One region of the Pseudomonas sp. A34-9 genome, then DNA from elsewhere that is predicted to be linked to it. Evidence: predicted binding sites of a transcription regulator. Region 1 holds the regulator's gene; each other region holds the start of a gene.
What was found. Region 1 encodes FliA, which starts transcription of late flagellar genes. Its sites were predicted from a motif close to CTAAAGTTTNNNNNNNNNNNGCCGNTAA; they were not measured.
Positions count from the first base shown of each region.

Region 2: a site for FliA is predicted at 2,975-3,002, ahead of motA (flagellar motor stator protein MotA). Genes of this name have one in related genera too.
Region 3: a site for FliA is predicted at 1,712-1,739, ahead of P3G59_RS22550 (methyl-accepting chemotaxis protein). Genes of this name have one in related genera too.

Region 1 covers NZ_CP119967.1:1,895,136-1,899,762, reverse strand. The annotation lists gene P3G59_RS08480 (protein phosphatase CheZ) at 1-527, opposite strand, end outside; gene P3G59_RS08475 (chemotaxis response regulator CheY) at 546-917, opposite strand; gene fliA (RNA polymerase sigma factor FliA) at 1,084-1,824, opposite strand; gene fleN (flagellar synthesis regulator FleN) at 1,821-2,651, opposite strand; gene flhF (flagellar biosynthesis protein FlhF) at 2,768-4,108, opposite strand; gene flhA (flagellar biosynthesis protein FlhA) at 4,120-4,627, opposite strand, start outside.
Region 2 covers NZ_CP119967.1:609,822-614,448, reverse strand. The annotation lists gene rsgA (small ribosomal subunit biogenesis GTPase RsgA) at 1-935, shown strand, start outside; gene motB (flagellar motor protein MotB) at 984-2,051, opposite strand; gene motA (flagellar motor stator protein MotA) at 2,055-2,906, opposite strand; gene P3G59_RS02635 (HDOD domain-containing protein) at 3,073-4,611, shown strand.
Region 3 covers NZ_CP119967.1:5,044,683-5,049,309, forward strand. The annotation lists gene P3G59_RS22540 (DciA family protein) at 1-117, shown strand, start outside; gene P3G59_RS22545 (helicase HerA-like domain-containing protein) at 209-1,696, opposite strand; gene P3G59_RS22550 (methyl-accepting chemotaxis protein) at 1,887-3,776, shown strand; gene P3G59_RS22555 (glycosyltransferase family 1 protein) at 4,175-4,627, shown strand, end outside.

The sequences.
Region 1 (4,627 bases):
TGGTAATCCTGGGCCAGCAGGATGTCGTTGAGATTGCTCGACACCGCACGGTTGTCCGTGCTGCTGCGTGACAGAAAACCGTCGACCCGGCGCGCCAGCTCGCGGAACTCTTCAGCCCCGACCTCGCGACGCATGAAGCGAGACCAATCGGCGCTCAAGGTCTGGGCTTCGTCAGCCAGACCATTGACTACCGGGGTGGCGCTTTCCACCAGATCCATGGTGCGGTTGGCCGCGGCCTCTGTCAGCTTGACCACATAGCCCAGGCGTTCGGTGGCGTCGGTGATTTGCGACACTTCCTCGGCCTGCGGCATGTTCGGGTCGATCTGGAAATTGACGATCGCACTGTGCAGTTCACGTGTGAGCTTGCCGACTTCCTGATACAGGCCACGGTCACGGGTCTGATTGAGCTCATGGATCAGTTGCACAGCGTCGCCGAACCTGCCTTTTTCAAGGCTTTCGACCAGTTCGACCGCGTGTTTTTTCAGGGTCGACTCGAAATCGCCCTGTGAAGATTCGTTATGCTCCATAGCTCCCCCGCGCGTTCATCAGCCGATGCGTTCGAAAATCTTCTCGATTTTGTCTTTCAACGCCTGAGCCGTGAAAGGTTTGACTACGTAGCCGTTTACACCGGCCTGAGCGGCTTCGATGATCTGCTCGCGCTTGGCTTCTGCAGTCACCATCAGTACGGGCAGGTGCTTGAGTTTTTCATCGGCACGTACGTGGCGCAGCAGGTCGATACCGGTCATGCCCGGCATGTTCCAGTCCGTTACCAGAAAGTCGATGCTTCCGCTGTTGAGCACTGGAATGGCAGTCACGCCATCGTCAGCCTCGACGGTGTTGGTGAACCCAAGATCGCGCAGCAGGTTCTTGATGATCCGCCGCATCGTTGAGAAGTCATCAACGATGAGGATTTTCATGTCTTTGTTCAATTCGACCTCCAAGCAGTCTTAAACGCGCCCAGCACCTGGACGCGCCACTTCAATCAATCGGCGCAGCACTCGAAGACTGTCTGGAGCACAACAGAGCAAGACCGGTGCCGTTCATCACCGCACCAGCCTCGTTCGCAGTGTCCCCACACTGCCTTCAGCGCGCTCGCCACTCCCCCAAACGCCCCCGCAAACGGGCCGCGCACTGGCTGTGTAACTGGCTGACCCGCGATTCACTGACGCCAAGGACTTCACCGATCTCCTTGAGGTTCAGCTCTTCGTCGTAGTACAGCGCCAACACCAGTCGCTCACGCTCCGGCAAATTGGCAATCGCGTCCGCCAGCGCTGCCTGGAAACGTTCATCTTCCAGATCGCGTGACGGCTCCATATGAGCACTGGCGCCATCCTCGTGCAGCCCTTCGTGTTCGCCGTCCTGCAACAGGTCGTCGAAACTGAACAGGCGGCTGCCCAAGGTGTCATTCAAAATCCCGTAGTAATCGTCGAGACTCAATTGGAGTTCGGCCGCAACCTCGTGATCTTTAGCATCACGGCCGGTTTTAGCTTCAATTGAGCGAATCGCGTCGCTGACCATACGGGTATTGCGGTGAACCGAGCGTGGCGCCCAATCCCCTTTGCGCACTTCGTCGAGCATCGCGCCGCGGATTCGTATGCCCGCGTACGTTTCGAAACTGGCGCCTTTGCTGGCGTCGTATTTGGTCGAGACTTCGAGCAGGCCGATCATCCCGGCCTGGATCAGGTCTTCGACCTGCACACTCGCCGGCAAGCGTGCCAGCAAGTGATAAGCAATGCGTTTGACCAGTGGCGCGTAACGCTCGATCAGTTCGTACTGCGCGTCACGTGCCGACTTCTTGTAGTAGTTCATACCGCTTGCGGTCATAGCACGGGCCCTGCCGTTTGCTGCACGAGGCGCTCGACAAAAAATTCAAGGTGGCCACGCGGGTTGGCGGGCAGCGGCCAGGTGTCGACCTTCTGCGCGATCGCCTTGAACGCCAGCGCGCACTTGAAACGCGGGAAGGCTTCGTACACCGCACGCTGCTTCTGCACCGCTTTGCGCACGCTTTCGTCGTAAGGCACGGCGCCGACGTATTGTAGGGCCACGTCAAGGAAGCGATCCGTGACCTTGGTCAACTTGGCGAACAGGTTGCGCCCTTCCTGCGGGCTCTGCGCCATGTTGGCCAGCACGCGGAAGCGGTTCATGCCGTAGTCGCGGTTGAGCAGTTTGATCAGCGCATACGCGTCAGTGATCGAGGTCGGCTCATCGCAGACCACCAGCAACACTTCTTGCGCGGCGCGTACGAAACTGACTACCGAGTCACCAATACCCGCAGCGGTGTCGATCACCAGCACGTCGAGATTGTCGCCGATGTCGCTGAAGGCCTGAATCAGGCCGGCGTGTTGCGCCGGGCTCAGGTGGACCATGCTCTGCGTGCCGGACGCGGCCGGGACGATGCGAATGCCACCCGGGCCTTGCAACAGCACGTCACGCAATTCGCACCGGCCTTCGATGACGTCGGCCAGCGTGCGTTTAGGGGTCAGACCCAACAATACGTCGACATTCGCCAGGCCCAGGTCGGCGTCCAGCAGCATGACCCGACGGCCAAGCTCTGCCAGCGCCAGCGACAAGTTCACTGACACATTAGTCTTGCCGACGCCACCTTTGCCGCCGGTCACCGCGATCACCTGTACGGGATGCATGCTGCCCATGTTATTTCTTTACCTTGTCTTGCATAGACGGAGGCCACATTACTGGCTGCGCGTTCACAACCGGAACAATGCATGGCAGACCATCGATGTAGGTACAAAAACTGTTCATGAATACCTCAGCCTACCTGCTTGGTCGGGCTGTGATAGATATCAGCGAACATGTCAGCCATGGCTTCTTCGCTGGGTTCTTCCTGCATTTGCACGCTGACGGCGCGGCTGACCAGTTGATGACGGCGCGGCAGATGCAGATCATCCGGAATCCGTGGGCCATCGGTCAGGTACGCGACCGGCAATTCATGACTGATCGCCAGGCTCAACACTTCGCCAAGGCTGGCCGTTTCATCCAGTTTAGTCAGGATGCAGCCGGCAAGCCCGCAACGCTTGTAACTGTGATAAGCGGCGGTTAGAACCTGTTTCTGGCTGGTGGTTGCCAAGACCAGATAATTTTTTGAGCGAATGCCACGTCCGGCCAGACTTTCGAGCTGCATGCGCAGGGCCGGATCGCTGGCTTGCAGGCCGGCAGTATCGATCAGCACCACGCGCTTGCGCAGCAATGGATCCAGCGCTTGCACCAGCGATTGGCCCGGGTCGACGTGGGTCACCGGCACATTGAGAATGCGCCCCAGCGTCTTCAGTTGTTCCTGCGCGCCGATGCGGAAACTGTCCATGCTCACCAGCGCGACGTTCTGCGCGCCGTATTTCAGCACGTAGCGCGCGGCCAGCTTGGCCAGCGTGGTGGTCTTGCCCATGCCGGCAGGGCCGACCATGGCAATGATACCGCCCTCTTCCAGCGGCTCGACTTCCGGTACGGCAATCATCCGTGCCAGATGCGCGAGCAACATGCGCCAGGCCTGACGCGGTTCTTCAATATCAGTGATCATCGCCAGCAGATCGCGCGACAACGGGCCGGACAGACCGATACGTTGCAGACGACGATACAGATTGGCTTGCGCCGGACGGCTGCCTTGCAGCTGATTCCAGGCCAGGGTGCCGAGCTGGACTTCCATCAGCTCGCGCAGGCTGTTCAATTCAAAGCGCATCGAATCCAGTGCACGCGGATCCACGCCGCCGGAAGACTGCGCAGGGGCCGCAGCCGGGCGCGCTGGCGCGGCATAAGTCGGCTCGGTCAGCGGTTCAGCGGCGGTCAGCGGCAGGCCGGCCGTCAACGGCAGCCCGGCAAAGATCTGGCGATTGCTATTGCCGTCGGCTTCGCCACGCAGGCTCAGTTCGGCCTGAGCGGTGACGATGCGCGACTGGGTCTTGCGCAGCTCGTCTTCGAGCTCCATGTTCGGAACCCGTGGCGCCAGCGCCGACAGTTTGTAATCCAGTGCCGCCGTCAGCTCGACACCGCCGGCAATGCGGCGATTGCCAATGATGGCGGCATCAGCGCCCAGCTCATCACGAACCAGCTTCATGGCCTGACGCATATCGGCGGCAAAGAAACGCTTAACTTGCATAAACCACTACCTCAGCCGTTGGGCCCTACTGTCGCAACGATGGTCACTTGCTTGTTGTCCGGTATTTCCTGGTAGGCCAGCACATGCAGCCCAGGGACTGCGAGGCGGCCAAAGCGCGAGAGCATCGCGCGGATCGGGCCAGCGACCAAAAGGATCACCGGCTGACCTTGCATTTCCTGACGCTGCGCCGCTTCGATGAGCGAACGCTGCAGCTTCTCGGCCATGCTTGGCTCCAGCAGAACACCCTCTTCCGAGCCTTGTCCTGCCTTCTGCAGACTATTGAGCAATATTTGTTCCAACCTTGGCTCCAAGGTGATCACAGGCAGCTCGGACTCAGTGCCTACAATGCTTTGGACGATGGCACGCGATACGCCAACGCGCACCGCAGCCACCAACGCGGCGGTATCTTGACTCTTCGCAGCGTTGTTGGCGATGGCTTCGGCAATGCTGCGGATATCGCGCACCGGCACGTGTTCGGCCAACAGCGCTTGCAGCACTTTGAGCAGTTGCGACAGCGAT
Region 2 (4,627 bases), 1.3 Mb from region 1:
TCGAAGCGCTCGAAGGTGGTGACCTGGGCCCGGAACAGACCGGCCTGGTGATCGCCCACTTCGGTGTGCAGGTCGAGGTCGAAGCTGTTGACGGCGATCACGCCGGCCAGGTGTTCCGCTGCCACTTGCGCGCCAACCTGCCTGCGCTGGTGACCGGCGACACGGTCGTCTGGCGTGCCGGCAACCAGGGCATCGGGGTGATCGTCGCGCAACTGCCGCGCACCACCGAACTGTGCCGTCCGGACAGCCGTGGCCAGCTCAAACCGGTCGCGGCCAACGTCGACATGATCGTCATCGTCTTCGCGCCACTGCCCGAGCCGCATGCCAACCTGATCGACCGCTACCTGGTCGCCGCCGAACACGCCGGCATCCGCCCGCTGTTGCTGCTGAACAAATTCGACCTGATCGACGAGCAGAACGCCCCAGCGCTCAATGCGCTGCTGGCGGTTTACCGCACGCTGGGTTATCCGGTGCTGGAAGTCTCGGCGCATCACGGCAATGGCATGGAACAACTGCAACAGCAACTCGACGGGCGCATCAGCGTCTTCGTCGGACAGTCCGGCGTCGGCAAGTCGTCGCTGGTCAACAGCTTACTGCCTGAGGTGGAAACCCGCGTCGGACCGTTGTCCGAGCTGTCGGGGCAAGGCACGCACACCACGACCACCGCGCGCCTGTTCCACTTCCCCGGTGGCGGTGAGCTGATCGACTCCCCGGGTATCCGCGAATTCGGCCTCGGTCACGTCAGCCGCGCCGACGTCGAAGCGGGTTTCATCGAGTTCGATGACTTGCTGGGCACGTGCCGCTTCCGCGACTGCAAGCATGATCGTGAACCGGGCTGTGCGTTGCTCAAGGCACTCGAGGATGGCCGCGTGCAGCAGCAGCGGATGAACAGCTACCGCTCGATCATCGCCAGTTTGCCGGAAAACGGCTACTAAACAGCCAGACAGAAAAAAGCCGCGATCATCTCGCGGCTTTTTTTTGCTTCACTGCTTCGGCGCGGGGACAGTGGTTGGGGGAGCAGGCGCTGGCGCCGCACTCCCCGGCTCGGCCGGTTTCGGTGCGGCGTCATCGAACAGGTTCAGGCGTTCGCGCAGTTCGTGCGCTGGCACCGGTTGCTGATCCGCCGGCAGTGCATTCGGGTCGACCGGGGTTGCCGGAGCAGCACCGTTCTGGCCTTGATCCGCCGGTTTCGCCGGATCGGCACCTTGCGCACCTTCAATGGCCGCCTGGGCTTTTTTGGTCAGCACCACGATGTCGATGCGGCGGTTGACCGGGTTGAACGGGTTTTCCTTGTCGAACAACGCCGACGAGGCATAACCCACCACCCGCGCCACTTGCGCATCCGGATAGCTACCAGCGACCAACGCACGACGGGCGGCGTTGGCACGGTTGGCCGACAGCTCCCAGTTACCGAAATCGCCGGTGCCGGTGTACGGCTTGGCGTCGGTGTGGCCGCTGATGCTGATCTTATTCGGCACCGCTTTGATGGTGTCGGCCATGGCCAGCAGGATGTCTTCGAAGTACGGCTTCAGGCGTGCAGAACCGGAGTCGAACATCGGCCGGTTCTCGGCGTCCATGATCTGAATGCGCAAGCCGTTCGGCGTGATCTCGAAAAGGATCTGATCCTTGAATTTCTGCAGCTGCGGGTTCTCGTCGACCTTGTTCTGCAGTTCTTGCAGGAGCAGTTCCAGACGCTCCTTCTCGACCTGCTCGGCCATGCCTTCAACCTGCTCGGTGTCGACCGTGACCTTGTCAGGCTGCGGTTGCGATTTCACTTCCGGGTTGAGGGTGTTTTCCGGCGCCAAGGTCGGCGTACCACCCAGGTCGATGATGTACGGCGTACCGCTTTCGGAGAAGCCGACCGGGTCTTTGAAGTAACCGGCGATGGCGATCTTCTGCTCGGGTGTGGCGGTGGACAGCAGCCACAACACCAGGAAGAACGCCATCATCGCCGTGGCGAAGTCGGCGAAGGCGATTTTCCACGCCCCGCCGTGATGCCCGCCGGCTATGCGCTTGACGCGCTTGATGATAATCGGCTGATTATTTTCCATGACTTAGCGACCGCGAACCGCTTGTTCCAGCTCGGCGAAGCTTGGACGGTGCGCCGGGTACAGCACCTTGCGACCGAACTCGACGGCTAGCGACGGCGGCATGCCGGAAGCCGAAGCCACCAACGAAGCCTTGATGGCTTCATAGACGTTCAGCTCTTCCTTGGCATCGTGGGCCAGCGAGTGGGCCAACGGGCCGAAGAAACCGTACGCCGCGAGAATACCGAAGAAGGTACCGACCAACGCCGCACCAACGTGCAGACCGATGGACTTTTGGTCGCCTTCACCCAGCGAGGCCATGGTCACCACGATACCGAGTACCGCCGCAACGATACCGAAACCGGGCATGGCGTCGGCGATGCCGTTCACCGCGTGGGACGGGTGTTCGAGGTCTTCCTTGAGGCTGTACAGTTCCATGTCGAACAAGCCTTCCAGCTCGTGCGGGGCCATGTTGCCGGACGACATGATGCGCAGGTAATCGCAGATGAACGCAGTCATGCGCTCGTCTTTGAGCACTGCCGGGTACTTGGCGAAGATCGGGCTCGCCGCGGCATCTTCGATGTCGCCTTCGATGGCCATCATGCCTTCGCGGCGGCTCTTGTTGAGGATCTCGTAGATCAGGCCCAGCACTTCCAGGTAAAAAGTGTGGCTGAAGCGCGAACTGAACATGCTCAGGGATTTCTTGAGCACGTGCATCGTCATGTAGCCGGGGTTGGCCTGCAGGAATGCACCGAGTGCAGCACCACCGATGATCATCACCTCGAAGGGCTGGATCAGGGCGGCAATCTTGCCGTGGGAGAGCACGTATCCGCCGAGCACGCTCGCGAATACGACGATGATGCCGATAATTTTAGCCATAGGTAGAAAGTACTTACTTAAGTCGGGTTCAAGGTCATATTCGGAAGTTAAAAAATCTCTTCTTCTACTTATCGGCAAAACTGCGCCAGACTATAGCCAGTTCAGGCGAAAAGCCAATTTAGCCCATGCCGGGCGCGTCTACAGTCAGTGAAGATCCCCTCCAGACATGGCTAATGAAACGAACGTCCCACACGCCAAACCGACCACGCTCGACGGCTGGGTCAAGTTGCTCGACAGCGTCCGCCTGCCCGTCCCGCAAGAGGCTCATGACAAGGTCTGCCGGGCGATCCGCGACAATCGCAGTTCGTTGCGCGACATCGCCGACCTGATGCAGGACAGCCCGGCGCTGGCCTTGAGCATCATCCGTGAGGCGAATCGTCACACCCACGGCACCATGGCCACGCCAGCGGAAAACCTTGAGGTGGCGATCAATCGTCTGGGCCTTGCCCGCACCGAAGAGCTGCTGGCGCGCCTCCCCGCCGAACCGCAGATGCAAATCCCCAAGGCCCTGCGCCAGTTGCAGATGATCAGCCAGCACGCGACGCAACAGGCCAACGGTTTTTTCGCCAGTCGCCTGGCGCGGCTGTGGCAGGACATTCATTGGGGCAGCCTGCTGTTTCTGTCGCCGCTGTGGCCGTTGGCGCTGACGTATCCGCAATTGCTGGAAGAATGGGAATTGCGGGTTATCCACAAGGGCGAATCGGCGCGCGTGGTCGAAAAGCAATTGTTCGGCGTACGCCTGCTGAAAATCGCTGAAGCGCTGGTGCAGGCCTGGCACCTGCCGATCTGGGTGCAGCAGGGCTATAAACTGCTGCTCAGTGAACAGCGCGAGCTGGTCAAAGTCCTGCGCATCGCCCGCGACAGCGAACATCCGCTGCGCCAGCAAAACCGCCTCGACGATGATCCGACGTTGCGCCGCTGGCTCAATCAGCCGGCCAATACCGTGCTGCTGGCCAATGGTCTGGCGCTGTCGGCGCAACAGGCCTGGGACAGTCCGCACAGTGAACGCTGGCAGTACCTGACCAGCCTTTATCTGCAGATTTCCATGGATGACGTGCAACAACAGTTGCACCAGCAAGCGGCGAACAGCGCGCGCCAGCATGCGATGCCGGACTTGTGGCACCCGGCGGTTTCGTTGCTGTGGCCGTGGGGCACCCGTCGTTTGCCGGCCGGCATGTTGCCTGCCGCCGCGCCCACCGCGGAAGACCTGGGCCAGTGGCGCAAGCAATGCGCCGAACTGCTCGCCGAACCGAGCCGCTTCACCAATGCCATGAGCCTGACCGTCGCCGCTCGCGATGCGCTGGTCGCCAGCGGCATGCGCCGGGTGATGATCCTGATGGCCGACCGCACGCAGTCCAATCTGCGCGTGAATCAAACCGCCGGCCTGCCGAAAGAAGCGGCGGCGCTGAATTTTGTCGTCAACCAGAGCAGCGTGCTGCAACGGCTGCTGGCGCAACAGGCGCAGGTGCGGATTATCCCGGACAACAACGCGCAGTTTTCCGCGCTGCTGCCGGCGAGCCTGCGCACGCTGTTTCGCGGCGAGCATCTATTCCTGCGCTCGCTGGTCAATAACGGCCGAGTGATCATGATCGTCGTCGCCGATCAGGGCGGCGGGCCGTTCGCCGACATCACCGTGCAAGCCTTTGGCAAAACCGCGCAGTGCATCGAAAAGGCCCTGCACAGCTTTAGCAGCCGTGGCCGATGAGGCTGCGCTACAATTC
Region 3 (4,627 bases), 3.1 Mb from region 1:
ATGGATTTGTCGACGGATGCAGCGGCGACCATTCAGGCCACGGCGGACGGAATCACTGATCCTGGGTTGCGCGCGGCGCTTGAGCGCCTGGCCGCGCACGCGAAAGACAAATCCTGAAAGCAAAGTCAAAAGATCGCAGCCTGCGGCAGCTCCTACAGGAGAAATGCATCCCAACTGTAGGAGCTGCCGAAGGCTGCGATCTTTGCTTTTAGCGGCGCTTGCTGCCGCCGAGCAAGGAGCCCATCAGGCCACGCACCAATTGTTTGCCCAGGTTGTTGGCAGCCTGGCGCATGGCCGATTTCAGCGCCTGCCCCGCCGCCGTACCGAGAAACTCTCCTGCCCTGTCGGCCAGGCTTGGCTCCTCAGCCGCAGGCTTCCCTGCCGGTGCTTCGGCCTCCGGCGCCAGCCCTTTGCGTCCCATCAGAATTTCATACGCCGACTCCCGATCGATCGGTTTGTCATAGCGCCCCTTGAACGGCGAACCGGCAATCAACACCGTGCGCTCGGTTTCGGTCAACGGCCCGATCCGCGATTGCGGCGGCGCGACCAGCACGCGCTGAACCATTTCCGGCGTGCCTTTCTCGGTCAGCGTGCCGACCAGCGCCTCGCCAATCCCCAGTTCAGTCAACACCGACAGGCTATCGAACGCCGGATTCGGCCGGAAGCCGTCCGCCACCGCACGCAGGGATTTCTGTTCTTTAGCGGTGAATGCACGCAAGCCATGCTGGATGCGCAGGCCAAGTTGCGCGAGCACATCATCGGGCAAGTCCGCCGGCGACTGCGTGACGAAATACACGCCAACGCCTTTGGAACGGATCAGGCGCACCACTTGCTCGAGGCGCTCCTGCAAGGCCTTGGGCGTATCGCCGAACAACAAATGCGCCTCATCAAAAAACAACGCCAGCAGTGGTTTGTCGGCATCGCCGCGCTCCGGCAACTGCTCGAACAGCTCGGCCAGCAGCCACAACAGGAACGTCGCATAAACCTTCGGCGCCTCGTGCACCAGACGACTGGCATCGAGCAAGTGAATGCGCCCGCGGCCATCGGCAGTCGGTTGCAGAATGTCTTCGAGTTGCAATGCCGGTTCGCCAAACAAGGCTTCGGCGCCCTGCTGCTCAAGGATCGCCAGGCGGCGCAACAGCGCCTGACTGGAACCGGTGGTCATCAACGCCGCATCTTCGCCCAGCAGTTGCGGATTGTCCTTGAGGTGATTGAGCAGCGCTTTCAGATCTTTCAGATCCAGCAGCAACAGGCCTTCGCGATCGGCGACCTTGAAGGCTGCATAGAGCGCGGACTGCTGACTGTCGGTCAGTTCCAGCAGGCTGCCGATCAGCAGCGGGCCCATTTCGCTCAGCGTGGTGCGCAACGGATGGCCGGACTCGCCGTGAATGTCCCACAACGTCACCGGATACGCCTGCGGCGTGTAGTTGAGCCACGGCATCCCGGCAATACGCTCGGCGACCTTGCCTTGCGGGTTACCGGCAGCACCGAGGCCACACAGATCGCCCTTGATGTCAGCGGCAAACACCGCGACCCCGGCGTCGCTGAACGCCTCGGCCAAACGCTGCAAGGTGACGGTTTTCCCGGTACCGGTGGCGCCGGCGACCAGTCCGTGGCGGTTTGCCAGACGCATGGCCTGAGCAATCTGCTGGCCTGCGAGGTCGGCGCCGATTACGAGTTGCGAGGAGTCAGGCATTTTGTCACCCAATGGTTAATCTTTGATTGCGCATGGCCGATAAAGAGGAGTGAGAGCCCCCGACCACAAGTCAGGCCGGACATTTCCCTAAGGAGAGACGGAAATATCAGCTTGTTTTCACCCTTGCCCATTTTGCGCGCTTCTATAAAAGCACGCCCTGGACATTAAGACCTTAGCGGAACCCCAAGCCATGAACAAAAATCTGCGCTTCAGCCATAAAATTTTGCTTGCCGCCGCCCTCATCGTCATCGCTGCCTTCGCCTCCTTTACGGCGTACAACGACTGGTTGCAGCGCAATGCGATCCGCGATGACCTGAACAACTATCTCAACGAGATGGGCGAGGTCACTGCCGGCAATATCCAGACCTGGCTCAGTGGCCGCATTCTGCTGGTCGAGAATGCCGCCCAGAACATCGCCATCAACCCCGAGCCCGCCAACGTCGCCAGTCTGCTGGAACAGAAAACCCTGACTTCGACGTTCATGGCCACCTATCTGGGCGATGCCACCGGGCACTTCACGATCCGCCCGGACACGAAGATGCCGGACGGTTTCGATCCGCGCGTGCGTCCTTGGTATAAAGGTGCCGAGAGCAGCAGCACCTCGACCCTGACCGAGCCGTACATCGACGCCGCCACCGGCCAGTTGATCATTTCCATCGCCACCGCCTCGAAAAAAGCCGGTCAGAGCGTGGGTGTGGTCGGCGGTGACCTGAGCCTGCAATCGCTGGTCGACACCCTCGCCGCCCGGGATTTCGACGGCATGGGTTATGTGTTCCTGGTCAGCGCCGACGGCAAGATCCTCGTGCACCCGGACAAGGCCTTGGTGATGAAATCACTGAAAGAAGCCTATCCGCAGGACACCCCACGCATCAGCAGCGACTTCAGCGAAGTCACCGTCGATGGCAAGACCCGCATCGTCACCTTCGCGCCGATCAAAGGTCTGCCATCGGTGAACTGGTACATCGGTCTGTCGGTGGATAAAGACCAGGCTTTCGCCATGCTTAGCCAGTTCCGCACTTCTGCGGTGATTGCCACGGTGATCGCGGTGGCGATCATCATCGCGTTGCTCGGCATGCTGATCCGCATTCTGATCCAGCCGTTGCACGTCATGACCCGCGCCATGGAAGACATCGCCGACGGTGAAGGCGACCTGACCAAACGCCTGACCATCGTCAATAACGATGAATTCGGCATCTTGGGGACCGCATTCAACCGATTCGTCGAGCGCATTCACGGTTCGATCCGCGAAGTGTCGTCGGCGACCGGCCAGGTGAACGAGGTCGCCCTGCGTGTAGTCGCTGCGTCGAACTCATCGATGTACAACTCCGACCAGCAAGCCTCGCGCACCAGCAGTGTCGCCGCAGCGATTAACCAGCTCGGCGCCGCCGCGCAGGAAATCGCCCGCAACGCCGCCCAGGCCTCGAATCAGGCCAGCGACGCTCGCGGTCTGGCTGAAGACGGCCAGCAAGTGGTGGATCGCAGCATCAAGGCGATGAATCAACTGTCGAGCATGCTCAGCGCGTCGAGCAGCAACATCGAGTCGCTGAACAGCAAGACCGTGAACATCGGCCAGATTCTCGAAGTGATCACCAGCATTTCCCAGCAAACCAACCTGCTGGCACTCAACGCGGCCATTGAAGCGGCGCGTGCCGGTGAGGCCGGCCGTGGTTTTGCCGTGGTGGCCGATGAAGTGCGTAATCTGGCGCATCGCACCCAGGAGTCGGCGCAACAGGTGCAGACCATGATCGAGGAACTGCAGGTCGGCGCTCGTGAATCGGTAAGCACCATGAGCGACAGCCAGCGCCACAGCCAGGACAGCGTGGAGATTGCCAACCTCGCCGGGGAGCGCCTGAACAGCGTGACGCAGCGTATTGGCGAGATCGACGGGATGAACCAGTCGGTGGCCACTGCGACCGAGGAGCAGACTGCTGTTGTTGAGTCGATCAACGTCGATATCACCGAGATCAACACGCTGAACCAGGAAGGCGTGGAGAACTTGCAGGCGACGTTGCGAGCGTGTTCGGATCTGGAGCAACAGGCTTCGCGTCTGAAACAACTGGTTGGCAGTTTCCGCATTTAAGATCAAAAGCCACCCCCTCACCCCAGCCCTCTCCCCCAGGGGGGGCGAGGGGGAAAGGGAGCCGATCTTCAAGCCTTTCAAAATCCGAGTTCGACTCAGGTCTCTCAGGTCGGCGTATCTCCAGCATCCACCTCGGTCAGTCCCCTCTCCCTCCGGGAGATGGCCAGGGAGCCGATCTTCAAGCCTTTCAAAATCCGAGTTCGACTCAGGTCTCTCAGGTCGGCGTATTTCCAACATCCACTTCGGTCAGTCCCCTCTCCCTCCGGGAGAGGGCTAGGGTGAGGGCGCTCTTCAGCTATACCGCGCAATCCCGACCGAACATCTATTCTTGATAAGGGTCAACCAAGGGAGAACCACGCAGCGGAGGGTTGATCACCGTGCATATCGCCGACATCACCATGTTCTACGCCCCGGCCAGCGGCGGCGTGCGCACTTATCTGGACGCCAAACACCGCCGGTTGAGCGTCAAACCCGGCATTCGCCACAGCCTGTTGATTCCCGGTGCCCACTTCGGCGAACACGACGGCATTTACACGGTTCCCGCCCCCGCCCTGCCCTTCGGCAAAGGTTATCGCTTCCCTCTACGACTCGCACCTTGGCGAAATGTCCTGCAAGGTTTGCAGCCCGATCTGATCGAAGTCGGCGATCCTTACCTGACCGCCTGGGCGGCACTGGATGCCCGGCGGCAGCTGGATGTGCCGGTGATCGGCTTTTATCACTCGGACTTGCCGCTGCTGGTCGGCAATCGCATGGGCCATTGGGTCACGCCGAATATCGAGGCGTATGTCACCAAGCTGTACGGCAACTTCGACCGGGTGCTCGCACCCAGTCAGGTCATGGCCGACAAACTC